Regions from separate parts of the Herbaspirillum seropedicae genome, predicted to be linked through region 1. Evidence: predicted binding sites of a transcription regulator. Region 1 holds the regulator's gene; each other region holds the start of a gene.

Region 1 (4,132 bases):
GGACGTCGCTCATGGCTATGCCTTTAAAAATGGGATTGCCGACATTATAGGGAAAAGCCGCCGCGTGCGTTGGAGTCGGACGGGCGACTTGTCTTGCGGTTGGTGAAATATTGTCTTCGGGAAATGCTTTGTATCAAAATCATTTTCCTGATCCGAAGGGCTGTGGAAAAGATAAGGTCGCCATCGGCGCCTTCAAGTCGAAGCCCACCGCGAAGCCCACCGACGAGGTAAATTATTTATATCCTATGCGGATTTTCTACCGGGCAATGATCGCCGGTGCGGGGACATGAATGAAAAAGGGCGCTTGCGCGCCCTTTGCTCATGAAAGCTTGAAGATCAAGGCATCATGCCGCGCCGGCGACCGCGTCGTCCGGGGCTTCTTCAGGCAGGCGCTTGGCCATGGAGTGATGTTCCTGCAACTTGTCCTTGTGCTTGATGACCTGGCGATCGAGCTTGTCGATCAGGGCATCGATGGCTGCATAGAGGTCGTGCGCAATGCTTTCCGCATGTAGATCCTTCCCCTTGATGTGGACGTTGATTTCCGCTTTTTGGCGCTTTTCCTTTTCTGTGAGTTTATCTACGCTCAGGATCACGCTGACGTCGATCACGTTGTCGAAATGGCGCTTGATACGGGCCAGCTTGCTTTGCACGTATTCCCGGATGGCGGGGGTCAGTTCGAGGTGGTGTCCACTGATGGTCAGATTCATACAAGACTCCTATCGTGAAGTCACTGGAGGTTCGTGCAATTCATCCTTGCTGCAGCTGTACCACGGGCACGGTCTTCGTGTCGGATGGCATGGGCATCAGCGGGATGCTTGCCGGAACACAGCAACGGTACTGCAGAAAAACTGAGGAAAAACTCAGAGGGACTTGCGGAGATTGACTGGCGGAATCTTCAACACTTCGCGGTATTTGGCGACTGTGCGTCGCGCGACCACCATGCCTTGTTCTGCCAGCATATCCGCAATCTTGCTATCGGATAATGGGGTCTGCGGGTTTTCGGCTCCTATCAACTGTTTGATCAGCGCCCGTATCGCGGTGGAGGAAGCTTCGCCTCCGGTTTCAGTTGCGACGTGGCTACCGAAGAAGTACTTCAACTCAAACATGCCATGCGGTGTGAGCATGTATTTCTGAGTTGTCACGCGAGAGATAGTGCTCTCGTGTAGACCCAGTGTATCAGCAATTTCACGTAGCACAAGGGGGCGCATGGCGACTGCCCCATGTGAAAAGAAGTTTCTTTGACGTTCCACAATGGCCTGCGCGACGCGCAAAATTGTATCGAAACGTTGCCGCATGTTCTTGATGAGCCACTTGGCTTCCTGCAACTGCGAGGATAGCGATCCTTCGCCCTTGGCCTGCTTGAGCGCGCTGGCGTACATGGCGTTGACGCGCAGCTTGGGCATGACCTCATGGTTGAGCATGACCTGCCAGCCGTTCTTTGTCTGTTTGACAATCACGTCCGGCACGACATAGTCGGAGGCATCGCGCGCGAATTCCGCGCCGGGGTGCGGACGGCACTGGCGGATCACGGCCTGCGCTTCACGCAGGTCTTCGTCATCGCAATCGAGCGCCTTCTTGATCTTGTTGAAGTCGCGCTGCGCAAACAGCGGCAGGTAATCTTCCACGATCTTCAGCGCCAGCCGGCGCGTGACGAAGGGCACCTTGGGCAGGCGGCGGATCTGCAGGGCCAGGCATTCGCCAGCGCTGCGCGCACCCACGCCCGCCGGGTCCAGGCTTTGCAGCAGCTTCAGCGAAATGGAGAGTTCTTCCAGGTCCACGCCCAACTCTTCGGGCAGGCGCGCGAGGATGTCTTCCAGCGGCTCTTCCAGATAGCCGCTGTCGTCCAGCGCATCGGTGAGCAGTTCCAGCAGGGCGCGGTCGCGCTGCGTGCGCGCCGTCACGCGGATCTGTTCCAGCAGATGTTCGCGCAGGGTGATTTCGTGCGCTTCCAGCTGGGGGCGGGCGTCTTCGTCATCGGGCGACTTGCCGCTGCGGGCCACATCGTCGAAGCTCCAGTCGGAGTCGCCGCTCACGCCCTCGGGGGCGGTGTCCTGGTACTCGAAACTGGATTCGCCATCGGCCGCTGCGGGAGCGGCTTCGCTGCTGGCCTCACTGCCGGTGGTCTCGCTCACGCCGCTCGAGGGGGCCGCCGAGACGGCGCCATCGGCCAGCAGGCGCACCGAATTGTCGAGCGCGTCGTCGAGGCGTTCCAGCAGGGGATTGTCGGTCAGTATCTGCTCCAGCTCCTGGTGCAATTCCAGCGTCGACAGTTGCAGCAGTCTGATCGACTGCTGCAATTGCGGCGTCAATGCGAGATGCTGCGAGGTACGTAACTGGAGCGACTGTTTCATCTTTCTTTCTGGAAGCGGCGTGGCCCGCTGGTTGCAATGCCGGTGTCCTGGTCGTTTGCGCCTGTGCCTGGGTTACATGCGGAAGTGCTCGCCCAGATAAACGCGGCGCACTGATTCGTTGGCGATGATCTCTTCCGGGTTGCCGCTGGCCAGCACGGTGCCCTGGTTGATGATGTAGGCGCGATCGCAGATGCCCAGGGTCTCGCGCACATTGTGGTCGGTGATGAGCACGCCGATGCCGCGTTCCTTGAGGAAGCGCACGATGCGCTGGATCTCGATCACGGCAATCGGGTCGATCCCGGCAAAGGGCTCGTCCAGCAGCACGAAGCGCGGATCGGTGGCCAGTGCGCGGGCGATCTCGACGCGCCGGCGTTCACCGCCCGACAGCGACAGGGCCTGGCTCTCGCGCAGCTTCTCGATCTGCAATTCGTGCAGCAGGTTGTTCAGGCGCCCTTCGATCTCGTCGCGGGAGAGCGGCTTGCCGTCTTCCTGGCGCAGTTCCAGCACGGCGCGGATATTGTCTTCCACGGTCAGCTTGCGAAATACCGACGCTTCCTGCGGCAGGTAGGACAAGCCCAGCGTGGCGCGCTTGTGGATGGCCAGGCGCGAGATGGGCTCTCCGTCCAGATCGATTTCGCCGCCATCGGAAGGCACCAGACCGACGATCATGTAGAACGAGGTCGTCTTGCCAGCGCCGTTGGGGCCGAGCAGGCCGACCACTTCGCCGCTGCGCACCTCCATGGAAACGTCGCGCACCACCTGGCGCGCCCCATAGCTTTTCTTCAGGCCGCGCACGACCAGCGAGCTTGCTGCCATCTTACTGATCCTTTCCGGGCTGGGTGGGCTGCGGGGTAGCAGGCTGGGCGGGCTGGCCCGGCTGCGCCGGCGGCGGATTGCGAGGCTGGATCACGGCCGTGATGCGGCCCGCGCCCGGCTTGCTCTGGCCGCTGGCAGTATTGTTGACCGAATAGAATTCGGCGCGGCTGTCGTAGGAGATGAACTCGCCATTGACTTCGTCGGTGATGCGCTTGCCATCCATGCGCTGGATATGGGCGCGCTGGAACAGCTTGGAGACTTCGGTCTGTTCCGAGTATTCGATGCGTTCGGCCTGGCCTTCGATCCACAGGTCGGGGCCGCCGTCACGCTTCTGGCGGAAGGTCGCCAGCGAGCCGGGGGCAGCGTAGAGCACGGCGTTTTCATAACCGTACTGGTCGGTGGTGAGCACCACGCGGCCGGCCTTGATGATGAGGGTGCCGCGGGTCATGACGACGTTGCCGGTGAAGGTCTTCACCTGGCGCACGTCATCGTAGACCATCTGGTCGGCTTCGATGTTGGTGGGCTTGGTGGTGTCGGCCTTCTCGGCGCGCGCCACGCCACTGAGGGCAGCCAGCATCAGCAACGGAAGTAGCAATGAGCGTTTCATAAAATCCTGTCTGGTCGGGTCTTGGCGTTATTGTTCTGACGGAATATCGGGGGGCGCGAATCAGTATGGTCAGCGTTTCTTCGGCGTCGGTTCGTAGTAGCCGCGCACATTGCCGAACAGCTGCACGACCTGGGTCGCATTGTTGGCCACCATGCCGACCCCGTTGAGGCGGGTCGTGCCCATGGTCATGGCCACCGGCTTGTCGGTCTTGACGATCTCGTCATCCGGCAACAGCAACAGGTAGTCCGAGACCACCTGCATCTGTTCGCGCCCCTTGTAGGGCGCGCGGATGGCGTTGGCGTTGCCGTACATGTGGATCTGGGTCTGCTCATCGGTGACGCGCGCGGTATCGGAATAG
Region 2 (4,132 bases), 1.4 Mb from region 1:
GCAGATCGCGCCCAGCACCACCCGCCGTGGCTGACCATGATGGCGCACGAACAGGAATGCGCCGAAGAGCGCAAAGGTCAGCGACGCCACCAGGTAACTCACCAGCGCCACTTCCATCAACATACCGAACATGGGCCAGGGTCCTAGGTGCCAGCGCCGAAGATGACCACGCTCAGGGTGTCGATGAGGATCAGGACATCCAGGAACAGGCTGTTGTTCTTGACGTAGTAGAGGTCGTACTGCAGCTTCTGGACCGCGTCATCCTTGGAAGCGCCGTACTTGTAGCGCACCTGCGCCCACCCCGTGATGCCCGGCTTGACGCAGTGGCGCACGTTGTAGAAGGTAATCTCGCGGGCGAACTGCTCGACGAAATAGGGACGCTCCGGGCGCGGGCCGACAAAGCTCATGTCGCCGCGCAGGACGTTGAACAGTTGCGGCAGCTCGTCGATGCGGTACTTGCGCATCACATTGCCCACGCGGGTGATGCGCGGGTCGCCCGAGGAGGCCCACTGGGGCGTGCCGGCCTTCTCGGCGTCCACCCGCATGCTGCGGAACTTGAGGACCATGAAGTGCTCGTTGTTCTTGCCCACGCGCTCCTGGCGATACAGGACGGGGCCACGGTCTTCCAGCCAGATGCAGATGGCCGCACCCAGCATCAGCGGCGAGAGCAGCGGCAGCATGATGCAACTGGTGATGAGGTCGAAGCTGCGCTTGAAGAAGGTGCGCAGCAGGCTCTGGTCGAAGCCGCTGCCGAACACCAGCCAGCTGGGATGCAGCGAGTCGAGCCGGATCTGGCAAGCCTCGCGTTCGAAGAAGCCGGCGGCATCGGTCACGCGCACGCCCTTCATCTTGCACTCCAGCAGTTCCTGGATGCGCAGCGCCCCGCCGCGCCGGTTCTGCACCGCCACCACGATCTCTTCAGCCTTGTATTTGCGGGCGGTCTCCAGGAGGCTGCCGGCCGGCTCCACCAGCATGGCCAGGGTGCTGTCCTCGCCGGCCACGGGAATGGTGCCGACGATGTTGTACTTGTGGTTGCGCAGGTTCTGGTGCGAGGTTTCCATGCAGTCGCGCACCAGCTCGCTGCTGCCCAGGAACAGGATGGGCGAAGCCAGCATGGGCGAATTGACCAGGCGGAAGAAGATCGTGCGCACGCACAGGATGCCCAGCGCCGACAACAGCAGCACGATCACCAGCAGCACGCGCCCCAGCGACAGTTCCGGCGCGGCGTAGAACACCACCATCATCACCAGCAGCGCGATGCCGAAGGAAGGCATCAGGCGCAGCAGCGTGGCGCGCAGGTTTTCATCGATATTGCGCTGGTACATCCCCACCGCGCTCATGCCCAGCAGGATGGACAGCGCGGTCACCCCCACCGGCGCCCAGAACTGGCGAAAATCACTCAGGTATTCCGGCTTGCCCATGAAACGCAGGTTCACCCCCAGGTAACCTGCGGCGAACAACACGCCCAGCTCAATGAACAGCAAGACCGCCACTATCTTCGAGACATAGTGGTTCGAGATTCTAAACATTGGTTCCCCCGCCTTTGCAGACTCGTCGCTGCCGCGCAGAACCGAACGGTCCACGCGGACGGTCCGCCCCGCCCCCGGGGCCGCTCTGGCGACAACACTTTCCCTCCGACACCCCTGGATGTCATGTGAATACCATGTGAATTTTTTAAGCGGATTTTGACAGGTGTCAAACATCCGTGGCGTCCCGGCCAGCCATTCACAGCGCTGAAGAATGAGCTTTTTTGGTCAAAATTGCAACATTATTCCAAAGATTTTTTTTCGTTTCCAGACAGCATGAATCGGCTTCTATCCCTTTGCTGGCGCGCTCTCCAAGAATCACGGAAAAGTTGCCTGACGCCACATCGGGATAGCAGCACCGCCTGTTTCCGCCGCGAAAGGCGAAATAACGATGACGCAGGGAAATGTTTTCCAGTGTCGGAAAAATTTACAGTCTCTTTAAAATTTTATTCGTCGAAAAACGCAAGCGCTTGAAATCTAAGTTCTTTTATCGGTGGGCACAGGAATTGCTATATCGACAACGAATGCATCGTTCACCTGTTCAACGACCTCGGAGTCTTGCCATGAAAAAATTCCTGCTCGCCGCCTTGTTTCTGGCCGCCAACATCAGCACCGGTCAAGCCAATGCGACCACGCTGAACTCCACCTTGAACGTGGACAACACCTTCCGCCTCTACCTCAGCACCAGCAACAACACCCTGGGCACGCTGGTGGGCAGCGGCAACGACTGGCCGACCACCTACAGCTTCAGCAGCGCGCTGACCGCAGGCGTGACCAACTTCCTGCACATCGTGGCGACCAACGAGGGCGGCCCTGGCGGCCTGCTGGGCGCCTTCACGCTGTCGGATGGCAACTTCAAGTTCGCCAACGGCACCCAGACCCTGCTCTCCGGTGACGCCGGTCTCACGCAGAACCTCACCGGCGTGGGCGCACCCGGCAACGCCACCGTCAATGAAGGCGCCAATGGCGTGGGCCCCTGGGGCGGTCGCAGCGGCTATGGTTCGCTGTCGCCGCAATGGGTCTGGAACTACTACAGCAACAACGGCGACGACTTCAACACCGTCTATTTCTCGGCCTCCATCCTCTCCACCCACGCCGTGCCGGAGCCGGGCTCGATCGCCCTGATGGGCCTGGGCCTCTTGGCGCTGCTGGGCTGGCGCAAGCGCAAGCAAGCCTCGGGCTTCTGATGCAAGACAGGCGCAAGCGCATCGTGCTTGCGCCTGCTCACTGCATCAAGCCATGTCAGCCATTGCACCGATGACTTGCCCACTATGAATTGCTCCAGGACCCGCCCTAGCCCTCCTGCCGATCGCCGCCCATGAGTTTGACGATGTGGATGTCGATGTTGGCCAGGACGCTGTTGCTGCCGCCCCTGAACCTGCTGCTATTGATCGCAGCGGGTTTTTTGCTTTGGCGTCGGCCTGCTCCTATCGGACATATCGGGCAGGTCATGGTCGCCCTGGGCGTAGCGCTGCTGACGCTGATCTGCATGCCGGCAGTGGCTGACCTGATGGTGCGCCCGCTGGAACAAGGCTATCCGGTGCTGTCGGCCGAGGCCGCGCGCCAAGCCCAGGCCATCGTCGTGCTGGCTGCCGGCAGCCTGGACCAGGCGCCGGAATACGAGGGCCGCGACCAGCCCGATTACGTGGCCCTGGCGCGCCTGCGCTACGCCGCCCGGCTGCAGCACCAGACCGGCCTGCCCGTGCTGGTCAGCGGCGGCAATGCCCGCGAGGAAACGCCTGAACAGAACAAGGCGCTGGCCATGGCCGAGGCGCTGCGCGAGGACTTCCGCACCCCGGTGCGCTGGATCGAGGGTGGCTCCGAGAACACGGAAGAGAACGCCCTGCGTTCCGCCGCCCTGCTGCGCGCCGATGGCGTGCAGCGCGTGCTGCTGGTCACCGACGCCATGCACATGCCGCGCGCCATGCTGGCCTTCGCACAGGCCGGCCTGGTTCCCACGGCAGCACCCACGGCCTTCTTCAGCTTGCCGCGCTGGCGCTGGCCGGCGCTGCTGCCCAGCGCCGAAGGCCTGCGCCGCAGCTGGTACGCCAGCTACGAATGGCTGGGCCTGGGCTGGTATCGCCTGCGCGCAGGCCAGGCAATGAGGTCGCCCACACCATGAACCGATTTTTCCGACCTTCCAGGATCGCGCTGGCCCTGCTGCTGATCATGCTGCTGGCCGTGGGCGCAGGCGTATCGCTGCTGGAACGCTTGAACATCCCGCCACGCCAGCTCGCCCCCTACCTGGAACACCGCGCTGCAGGCCATCAACCCGCCATCACCGCACTGGCTGCACAAGTTGCGGCGCAGCTGCAGCACGCCGACCGGGGCCCGCGCAGCAGCCCGTCGGCCGCGACGCTGGACGCTCTCATCATCGGTGCGCAAGCCACGCCCGCCAGCACGGCGTCGGCCAGCGTGGTAGAGGTGGCCAGCGTGGCCGAACTGAACCAGGCGCTGACCCAGGCCGCGCCCGGACAAGCCATCACGCTGCGACCCGGGCGCTATCGCATCGACCGCCCCCTCGGCCTGCACCAGTCCGGCAGCGCCGAGCTGCCCATCGTGCTGCGCGCCGCGCAGCCAGGGACGGTGGTCCTGGAGATCAATAC
Region 3 (4,132 bases), 1.3 Mb from region 1:
ATGTTCCAGCGAAGGCGCCATGCCGGCCAGGAAAGGAATGGTGGTGGCGCCCACGTCGGCCACCGTCATCACCTGGTCGAGCTTGATTTCCGGGGGGCGCTTTTCATCGGCCAGGCTGGCCTGGTATTTGAGCGCGATTTCGCCACGGAAGGCGACGCGTCCATTGCGTTTGGTCGGGCCCTTGAAGACCGGGCTCAGCAGACGGCCATCATTGTCGAGATCGGCCAGGGGGGTATTTGCGAGAGTGCTCATGAAGTTTCCTTATTGGTTGCACAGAAAATCGGCAGTCTTGAAAAATGCGGCACCCAGTTGCTGCCGCAACACCTCGTCGGGTACCAGTTCTTGTAGTGCCTGGTTCATGCAGGCCATCCAGGCATCACGTGCGGCAGCATCGACGGCAAAGCCCGCGTGTGCGTGACGCAGGCGCGGATGGCCGAAGGCCTCGGCATACAGCGGCGGGCCGCCCAGCCAACCGGAGAGGAACATGAACAGGCGCTGCTTGGCCGGGGTCAGGTCGCCCGGATGCATGGCGCGTACCACGGCCGCCTGGGGCAACTGGTCCATCAGGGCGTAGAAACGGTCGACCAGTTGCCGCACGACCGGCTCGCCGCCGATCTGCTGGTAATGCGGATTGGCCAGCGGCGCAGACTTCGATGCGCCCGGCATCGGGGTAGCCCGATGCGGCAGCTTCAAGGGGATGCGAGTCGCGCACATGGTCTTACATCACCGTCACCGCGATGCCCAGGCCCAAGGGCGTGCGTCGGCCCAGTTGGGCATCGACCTTGCGGCGCACGCTCTCCAGCGTAAGCGGGCGCAGCAGCGTGGAGTTGGCCCCTTGCGCCAGGGCTTGGCGAACATGGCGGTCATTGGCGCTGTCGCACACCACTACGATCTTCAAGGCCGGATGTTGCTGGCGCAATTGGGCCAGCACCTCCATGCCCTCCTTGACGAGATTGCCCTGGCCCAGCAAGAGCAGGTCGGGCGGCCAATCCCGGCCCTTGCGCAAGGCATTGTCCACATCCGCCAGCAGATGCGCTTCGCACTCGTCGGCGAGCATGAACTGCAGCGCCAAGCCGCTGACTTCATCACAGTCGACGATGAAGACCCGTTTGTTGTCGACCGCGCGCTGGCTGTCTACACCGATTTGCATGGTTTGCTCCTTGCGTGAGTGGATCACTGACCGGGCCGCTTGGCGCAGCCTTCTTTGCCCTGCCATTCATCCCGATAGCAAACATCGTTCCCGTTATCAGCGAGCCGCCTCTGCTTGTCTTCAGCAGGGCGTGACAAGGCCCGTGGCTGCGGGCCAGCGGGCCGAGAGGGGTGCAACAGGGTGGTTGGGTACACGGTTGTGTCGGGGATGCGGGCTTGTATCGTTCCCTACAGACCAGGTGCCGTTTGTGCGGTTTGTAACACCAGAAAGAAGTGGGTCGAGAGGCTGCGCGAAATGCTGTTTTCACCAATTAAATCAATGGCTTGGAATCGTTTTTTGATGGTGGCACGGCATTTGCAAAGAGAGGTGTGCACCGACGATGACTTGCCGAATGCGTGACTTGAGACGAAGACCAATAAAAGTTTCGAAGCGGCGCCCCAACGGCTGCAAGTGTGATGACAAAACTGCTTTGAACGAAACCTTAATTTCTTACACCAGAGCTACACCGCTTATTTCTAGGAGAATCAAATGGCCTCACTCAGACAAATCGCCTTCTATGGCAAAGGCGGCATCGGCAAGTCCACCACCTCGCAAAATACCCTGGCCGCGCTGGCCCAGATGGGGCAGCGCATCCTCATCGTCGGCTGCGATCCCAAGGCTGACTCGACCCGCCTGATCCTGCACGCCAAGGCCCAGGACACCATCCTGTCGCTGGCCGCCGATGCCGGGTCGGTGGAGGATCTGGAGCTGGAAGACGTCATGAAGATCGGCTACCAGAACATCCGTTGCGTCGAATCCGGCGGCCCGGAACCGGGCGTGGGCTGCGCCGGCCGCGGTGTGATCACCTCGATCAATTTCCTCGAAGAAGAGGGCGCCTATGATGACACCGATTACGTGTCCTACGACGTGCTGGGCGACGTGGTGTGCGGTGGCTTCGCCATGCCGATTCGCGAAAACAAGGCGCAGGAAATCTACATCGTGATGTCCGGCGAGATGATGGCCATGTACGCCGCCAACAACATCTCCAAGGGCATTTTGAAGTACGCCAACTCCGGTGGCGTGCGCCTGGGCGGCCTGATCTGCAACGAGCGCAAGACCGACAAGGAACTGGAACTGGCCACCGCCCTGGCGGCCAAGCTCAACAGCAAGCTGATTCACTTCGTGCCGCGCGACAACATCGTGCAGCACGCCGAGCTGCGCCGCATGACGGTGCTGGAATACGCACCCGATTCCAAGCAGGCTGGCGAATACCGCACCCTGGCCAACAAGATCCACGAAAACGCCGGCAACGGCACCATCCCCACCCCGATCACCATGGACGAGCTGGAAGACCTGCTGATGCAGCATGGCCTGATGCCTGTCGTTGATGAATCGATGGTGGGCAAGTCGGCTGAAGTAGCGGCCTGAGCATCGTCGTCTGCCTGCTGTTGATGCTGCAAGGTCCTGGCCGCTCGCGCCTCTGTGTTCAGAAGCGAAGGCAGCCGGGACCGCAAGAAAAAGGGTAGCGCAGGTTTGTTTACCGGACTGGCATACGACCGGGTATGTCCCCCGCGACTAATTTTTATCGGAGGGCCCATGAGCCTCACAGTTGAAGAAACCACGGCACGCAATACGGAATTGATCAATGAGGTCCTCAAGGCCTATCCGGACAAGACCGCCAAGCGTCGCGCCAAGCACCTGACCACCCAGGAAGAGGGCAAGTCGGATTGCAACGTCAAATCCAACATCAAGTCGATCCCCGGCGTGATGACCATTCGCGGCTGCGCCTATGCCGGTTCCAAGGGCGTGGTCTGGGGGCCGATCAAGGACATGATCCACATCAGCCATGGTCCGGTCGGCTGTGGCCAGTACTCCTGGGGCTCGCGCCGCAACTATTACATTGGCAAGACCGGCATCGACAGTTTCGTGACCATGCAGTTCACGTCCGATTTCCAGGAAAAGGACATCGTCTTCGGCGGCGATAAGAAGCTGGAAAAGATCGTCGACGAGATCCAGGAACTGTTCCCGCTCAACAAGGGTATTTCGGTGCAATCCGAATGCCCGATCGGTCTCATCGGTGACGACATCGAAGCGGTCTCCAAGAAAAAGTCCAAGCAATACGAGGGCCATACCATCGTGCCGGTGCGCTGCGAAGGCTTCCGTGGCGTGTCGCAGTCGCTGGGCCACCACGTGGCCAACGACGCCATCAAGGAATGGGTGCTGGACAAGATGGACCCGGACAAGAACCAGTTTGTGGCGACTCCGTATGACGTGGCCATCATCGGCGACTACAACATCGGCGGCGACGCCTGGTCCTCGCGCATCCTGCTGGAAGAAATCGGCCTGCGCGTGATCGCCCAGTGGTCCGGCGACGGCACCCTCGCCGAAATGGAAAACACCCCCAAGGCCAAGCTCAACGTGCTGCACTGCTATCGCTCGATGAACTACATCTCGCGCCACATGGAAGAGAAGTTCGGCATTCCCTGGGTCGAGTACAACTTCTTCGGCCCCAGCCAGATCGAGGCGTCGCTGCGCCAGATTGCCAGCCACTTCGACGACAAGATCAAGGAAGGCGCCGAGCGTGTCATCGCCAAGTACAAGGCCCTCACCGATGCCGTGATCGCCAAGTACCGCCCGCGCCTGGAAGGCAAGACCGTGATGCTGTTCGTCGGTGGCCTGCGCCCGCGCCACGTGATCGATGCCTATGGTGACCTGGGCATGAAGGTGGTCGGTACCGGATATGAATTCGGCCACAACGACGACTACCAGCGCACCACCCACTACGTGGAAGACGGCACGCTGATCTACGACGACGTGACCAGCTATGAATTCGAGAAGTTCGTCGAGAAGATCGAGCCCGATCTGGTTGGCTCCGGGATCAAGGAGAAATACGTCTTCCAGAAGATGGGCGTGCCGTTCCGCCAGATGCACTCCTGGGATTACTCGGGCCCGTATCACGGCTATGACGGCTTCGCCATCTTCGCCCGCGACATGGACATGGCC
Region 4 (4,132 bases), 2.4 Mb from region 1:
CGGCCTATAGCTGCGAAGACCTGTTCCAGCAACGCGCCTTGCTCGACGCTTCCCTGCAAGCCCTGCAATCGGTGCTGGAAGCATCCATGCGCATCCCGGCAGCATTGATCGTGGGGCTGCCGCTGAAGGTCGATCACCAGCTCTACAACTGCGCCGTGGTGCTTCATCACGGGCGCATCCTGGGCGTGGTGCCCAAGAGCTACCTGCCCAACTACAGCGAATTCTACGAGGCGCGCCAGTTCAGCAGCGCCGATTGCGCAGTCACGCGCAGCGTGCATCTGCTGGGGCAGGAGGTGGGCTTTGGCAGTCATCTGCTGTTCGAGATCCGCAATATCCCTGACTTCCGTTTCCACATCGAGATCTGCGAAGACGTCTGGGTGCCGATCCCTCCCTCTTCCTTCGCGGCCCTGGCCGGGGCGACCGTGCTGGTGAACCTGTCGGCGTCCAATATCGTGGTGGGCAAGTCGGGCTACCGCCATCAGCTGGTCTCGCAGCAATCGGCGCGCTGCCTGGCGGCCTATCTGTATTCCTCGGCGGGCAATGGCGAATCGACCACCGACCTGGCCTGGGACGGCCAGGCGCTGATCTGCGAGAACGGCGAACTGCTGGCCGAGTCCGAGCGCTTCGCCCAGGGCGGCCATGTGATCTATGCCGATGTCGACCTGGAACGCCTCTCCCGCGAGCGCTTCCACCAGACCACCTTCGGTCAGTCGGTGCGCCGTCATGCCGACGAAGTGCGCCGTTTCGAGGTAGTCGGCTTCGAGGTGCAGATCCCGCAGCAGCAGGCGCTGCCGTTGCAGCGGCGGGTGGCGCGCTTCCCCTATGTACCGGCCAATGCCGAACAGCGCGAACTGCGCTGCCGCGAGGTCTACAGCATCCAGGTGCAGGCGCTGGTGCAGCGCTTGTCCTCGGCGGGGCTGAAGAAGGTGGTCATCGGCGTCTCGGGCGGGCTCGATTCCACCCATGCGCTGCTGGTCTGCGCCAAGGCCATGGACAAGCTGGGCCTGCCCCGCAGCAACATCCTGGCCTATACCATGCCGGGCTTCGCCACCAGCAGCCGCACGCTGGTGCAGGCGCACCAGCTGATGGCGCAGGTCGGTTGCTCGGCGCAGGAAATCGATATCCGTCCCAGCTGCGAACAGATGTTGAAGGACCTCGGCCACCCGTATTCGCGCGGCGAGCCGGTCTATGACATCACCTTCGAGAACGTGCAGGCCGGTGAACGCACCAACCATCTGTTCCGCCTGGCCAACCACCATGGCGCCATCGTCATCGGCACCGGCGACCTCTCCGAGCTGGCGCTGGGCTGGTGTACCTACGGGGTGGGCGACCACATGTCGCACTACAACGTCAACGCCAGCGTGCCCAAGACCCTCATCACCCACATGGTGCGCTGGGTGGCCGAATCGGGTTCGCTGGAACTGAAGCAGCCGGAAGTGCTGATCCACGTCCTGGAAACCGAGATCAGTCCGGAACTGGTGCCAGGCGCCTCCGATGGCGAGCCAGGCCAGCGCACCCAGGACTTCATCGGTCCCTACGAGCTGCAGGACTTCAACCTGTACTACATCCTGCGCTACGGCTTTACCCCCGCCAAGGTCGCCTTCCTGGCGCACAGCGCCTGGCATGACCGCGGGGTCGGGCATTGGCCCGATGGACTGCACGGGGCGCACAACGAATACAGCTTGCCGCAGATCAAGAAGAACCTGGGCATCTTTGTCTATCGCTTCTTCAAGACCAGCCAGTTCAAGCGTTCTTGCGTGCCCAACGCCCCCAAGGTGGGGAGCGGCGGCTCGCTCTCGCCGCGTGGGGATTGGCGCGCGCCCAGCGATGGCGAGGCCACCGTCTGGTTGCAGGATCTGGAAAGGATTCCCGATCTGGAGGGCTGAAATCCACTTTTTACGGTCGCGCTTGCGAAGGAAGGTTGAAAGCTGCGCAAGCCTGATTGACAATGTGCAAGTGGACAGGACGCCACGAGCCTGTCAGTAAAAGAATAACAACGCCTTACCGCTACCCAACAGATCGACAGATCGTTTCTTTACGACATACCAAGAGAGGAATTGCCATGAAACAAGTGACCGCCATCATCAAACCGTTCAAGCTGGACGAGGTGCGTGAATCCCTCGCCGAAGTCGGCGTCACGGGCCTGACGGTCACCGAAGTGAAAGGCTTCGGGCGCCAGAAGGGCCATACCGAACTCTATCGCGGTGCTGAATACGTGGTCGACTTCCTGCCCAAGGTCAAGATCGAAGTCGTGGTGGACGACAAGGTGGTCGAGCAGGCTGTGGACGCCATCATCAAGGCCGCCCGCACCGGCAAGATCGGCGACGGCAAGATCTTCGTGCAGGAAGTGGAGCAGGTGATCCGTATCCGTACCGGCGAAACCGGGCCGGATGCCGTCTGATCCCGACTTTGCGTCATGCATCACCAGAAACCGGCCACCTGGCCGGTTTTTTTACGTCTGCGGCCAGCGGGGAGGGTGTTGCTGACTGTTGCCCGGGCGTGTCACAGGCTGCGCCAGATTGACACAGCGTGACAAGGGCGCTGGCTGCACAGGCGCGTCCACGCTGGGATTCGTGGCTGGCATGCGATTTGCCATCCAGAGGGATGAAGGTCCGCTGCGGCCATGATGGCGGCGGGATTTCAACCATAACCCCAACGGAGACGACATGAACCTGGCAGACATCAGCAAACTCGGCGTACGCGACCCCTTCAAGCAACGTTACGACAATTTCATCGGTGGCAAATTCGTGCCGCCGGTCAAGGGTGAATACTTCGAGAACATCAGCCCGGTGATCGGACGCGCCTTCTGTGAAGTGGCCCGCTCCAGCGCCGAAGACGTGGAGCTGGCGCTGGACGCCGCCCACGCAGCCAAGAAGAGCTGGGGCAAGACCTCCCCCACCGAGCGCGCCAATATGCTGTTGAAGATCGCCGACCGCATGGAAGCCAACCTGGAGCTGCTGGCCACTGCCGAAACCCTGGACAACGGCAAGCCCATCCGCGAGACCATGGCCGCCGACATCCCGCTGGCCATCGACCACTTCCGCTATTTCGCCGCTGCCGTGCGCACCCAGGAAGGCAGCATCTGCCCCATCGACAATGACACCTACGCCTACCACTTCCATGAGCCTCTGGGCGTGGTCGGCCAGATCATCCCCTGGAACTTCCCCATCCTGATGGCGGTGTGGAAACTGGCCCCGGCGCTGGCCGCCGGCAATTGCGTGGTGTTAAAGCCCGCCGAGCAGACCCCGGCCTCCATCATGGTGCTGATCGAACTGATCGCCGACCTGATCCCGCCGGGCGTGGTCAACATCGTGCAGGGCTTTGGCGTGGAAGCCGGCAAGCCGCTGGCCTCCAACAAGCGTATCGCCAAGATCGCCTTCACTGGCGAGACCACCACTGGCCGCCTGATCATGCAATACGCTTCGCAGAACCTGATCCCGGTGACGCTGGAGCTGGGCGGCAAGTCGCCCAATATCTTCTTCGCCGACGTGCTGGACAAGGATGACGACTTCTTCGACAAGGCCCTGGAAGGCTTTGCCATGTTCGCGCTGAACCAGGGCGAGGTCTGCACCTGCCCCTCGCGCGTGCTGGTGCAGGAATCGATCTACGAGCGCTTCATCGAGCGCGCCTTGAAGCGCGTGGCGGCCATCAAGCAGGGCAATCCGCTGGACAAGAGCACCATGATCGGCGCGCAGGCCTCGCAGGAACAGCTGGAAAAGATCCTGTCCTACATCGACATCGGCAAGCAGGAAGGCGCCAAGGTGCTGGCCGGCGGCGGGCGCGAAGAACTGGGCGGCGACCTGGCCTCGGGCTACTACGTCAAGCCGACCGTGTTCCAGGGCAATAACAAGATGCGCATCTTCCAGGAAGAAATCTTTGGCCCGGTGGTCTCGGTGACCACCTTCAAGGATGAAGAAGAAGCGCTGGCCATTGCCAATGACACGCTGTACGGCCTGGGCGCGGGCCTGTGGACCCGGGATGGCACGCGCGCCTTCCGCATGGGGCGTGAGATCCAGGCTGGCCGTGTCTGGACCAACTGCTATCACCTCTATCCGGCGCATGCGGCCTTCGGCGGCTACAAGCAATCCGGCATCGGCCGCGAAAACCACAAGATGATGCTGGACCACTACCA

What was found. Region 1 encodes sigma-54, which starts transcription at its own class of promoters, with help from an activator protein. Its sites were predicted from a motif close to TGGCANGNAANCTGCTTT; they were not measured.
Region 2: ACP92_RS13670 (PEP-CTERM sorting domain-containing protein) is a predicted target of sigma-54. The motif match lies at 2,022-2,039, and genes of this name have one in related genera.
Region 3: nifH (nitrogenase iron protein) is a predicted target of sigma-54. The motif match lies at 1,494-1,511, and genes of this name have one in related genera.
Region 4: adh (aldehyde dehydrogenase) is a predicted target of sigma-54. The motif match lies at 2,579-2,596, and genes of this name have one in related genera.

The regions. Positions count from the first base shown of each region.
Region 1 is NZ_CP011930.1:4,552,027-4,556,158, reverse strand. It holds gene grxD (Grx4 family monothiol glutaredoxin) at 1-13, opposite strand, end outside; gene hpf (ribosome hibernation-promoting factor, HPF/YfiA family) at 345-707, opposite strand; gene ACP92_RS19805 (RNA polymerase factor sigma-54) at 861-2,351, opposite strand; gene lptB (LPS export ABC transporter ATP-binding protein) at 2,424-3,167, opposite strand; gene lptA (lipopolysaccharide transport periplasmic protein LptA) at 3,169-3,774, opposite strand; gene lptC (LPS export ABC transporter periplasmic protein LptC) at 3,844-4,132, opposite strand, start outside.
Region 2 is NZ_CP011930.1:3,115,197-3,119,328, forward strand. It holds gene prsK (XrtA/PEP-CTERM system histidine kinase PrsK) at 1-132, opposite strand, end outside; gene ACP92_RS13665 (TIGR03013 family XrtA/PEP-CTERM system glycosyltransferase) at 144-1,529, opposite strand; gene ACP92_RS13670 (PEP-CTERM sorting domain-containing protein) at 2,090-2,713, shown strand; gene ACP92_RS13675 (YdcF family protein) at 2,845-3,648, shown strand; gene ACP92_RS13680 (chondroitinase-B domain-containing protein) at 3,645-4,132, shown strand, end outside.
Region 3 is NZ_CP011930.1:3,245,259-3,249,390, reverse strand. It holds gene ACP92_RS14270 (hypothetical protein) at 1-252, opposite strand, end outside; gene ACP92_RS14265 (group II truncated hemoglobin) at 262-666, opposite strand; gene ACP92_RS14260 (response regulator) at 719-1,150, opposite strand; gene nifH (nitrogenase iron protein) at 1,679-2,557, shown strand; gene nifD (nitrogenase molybdenum-iron protein alpha chain) at 2,726-4,132, shown strand, end outside.
Region 4 is NZ_CP011930.1:2,149,772-2,153,903, forward strand. It holds gene ACP92_RS09415 (NAD(+) synthase) at 1-1,886, shown strand, start outside; gene ACP92_RS09420 (P-II family nitrogen regulator) at 2,063-2,401, shown strand; gene adh (aldehyde dehydrogenase) at 2,667-4,132, shown strand, end outside.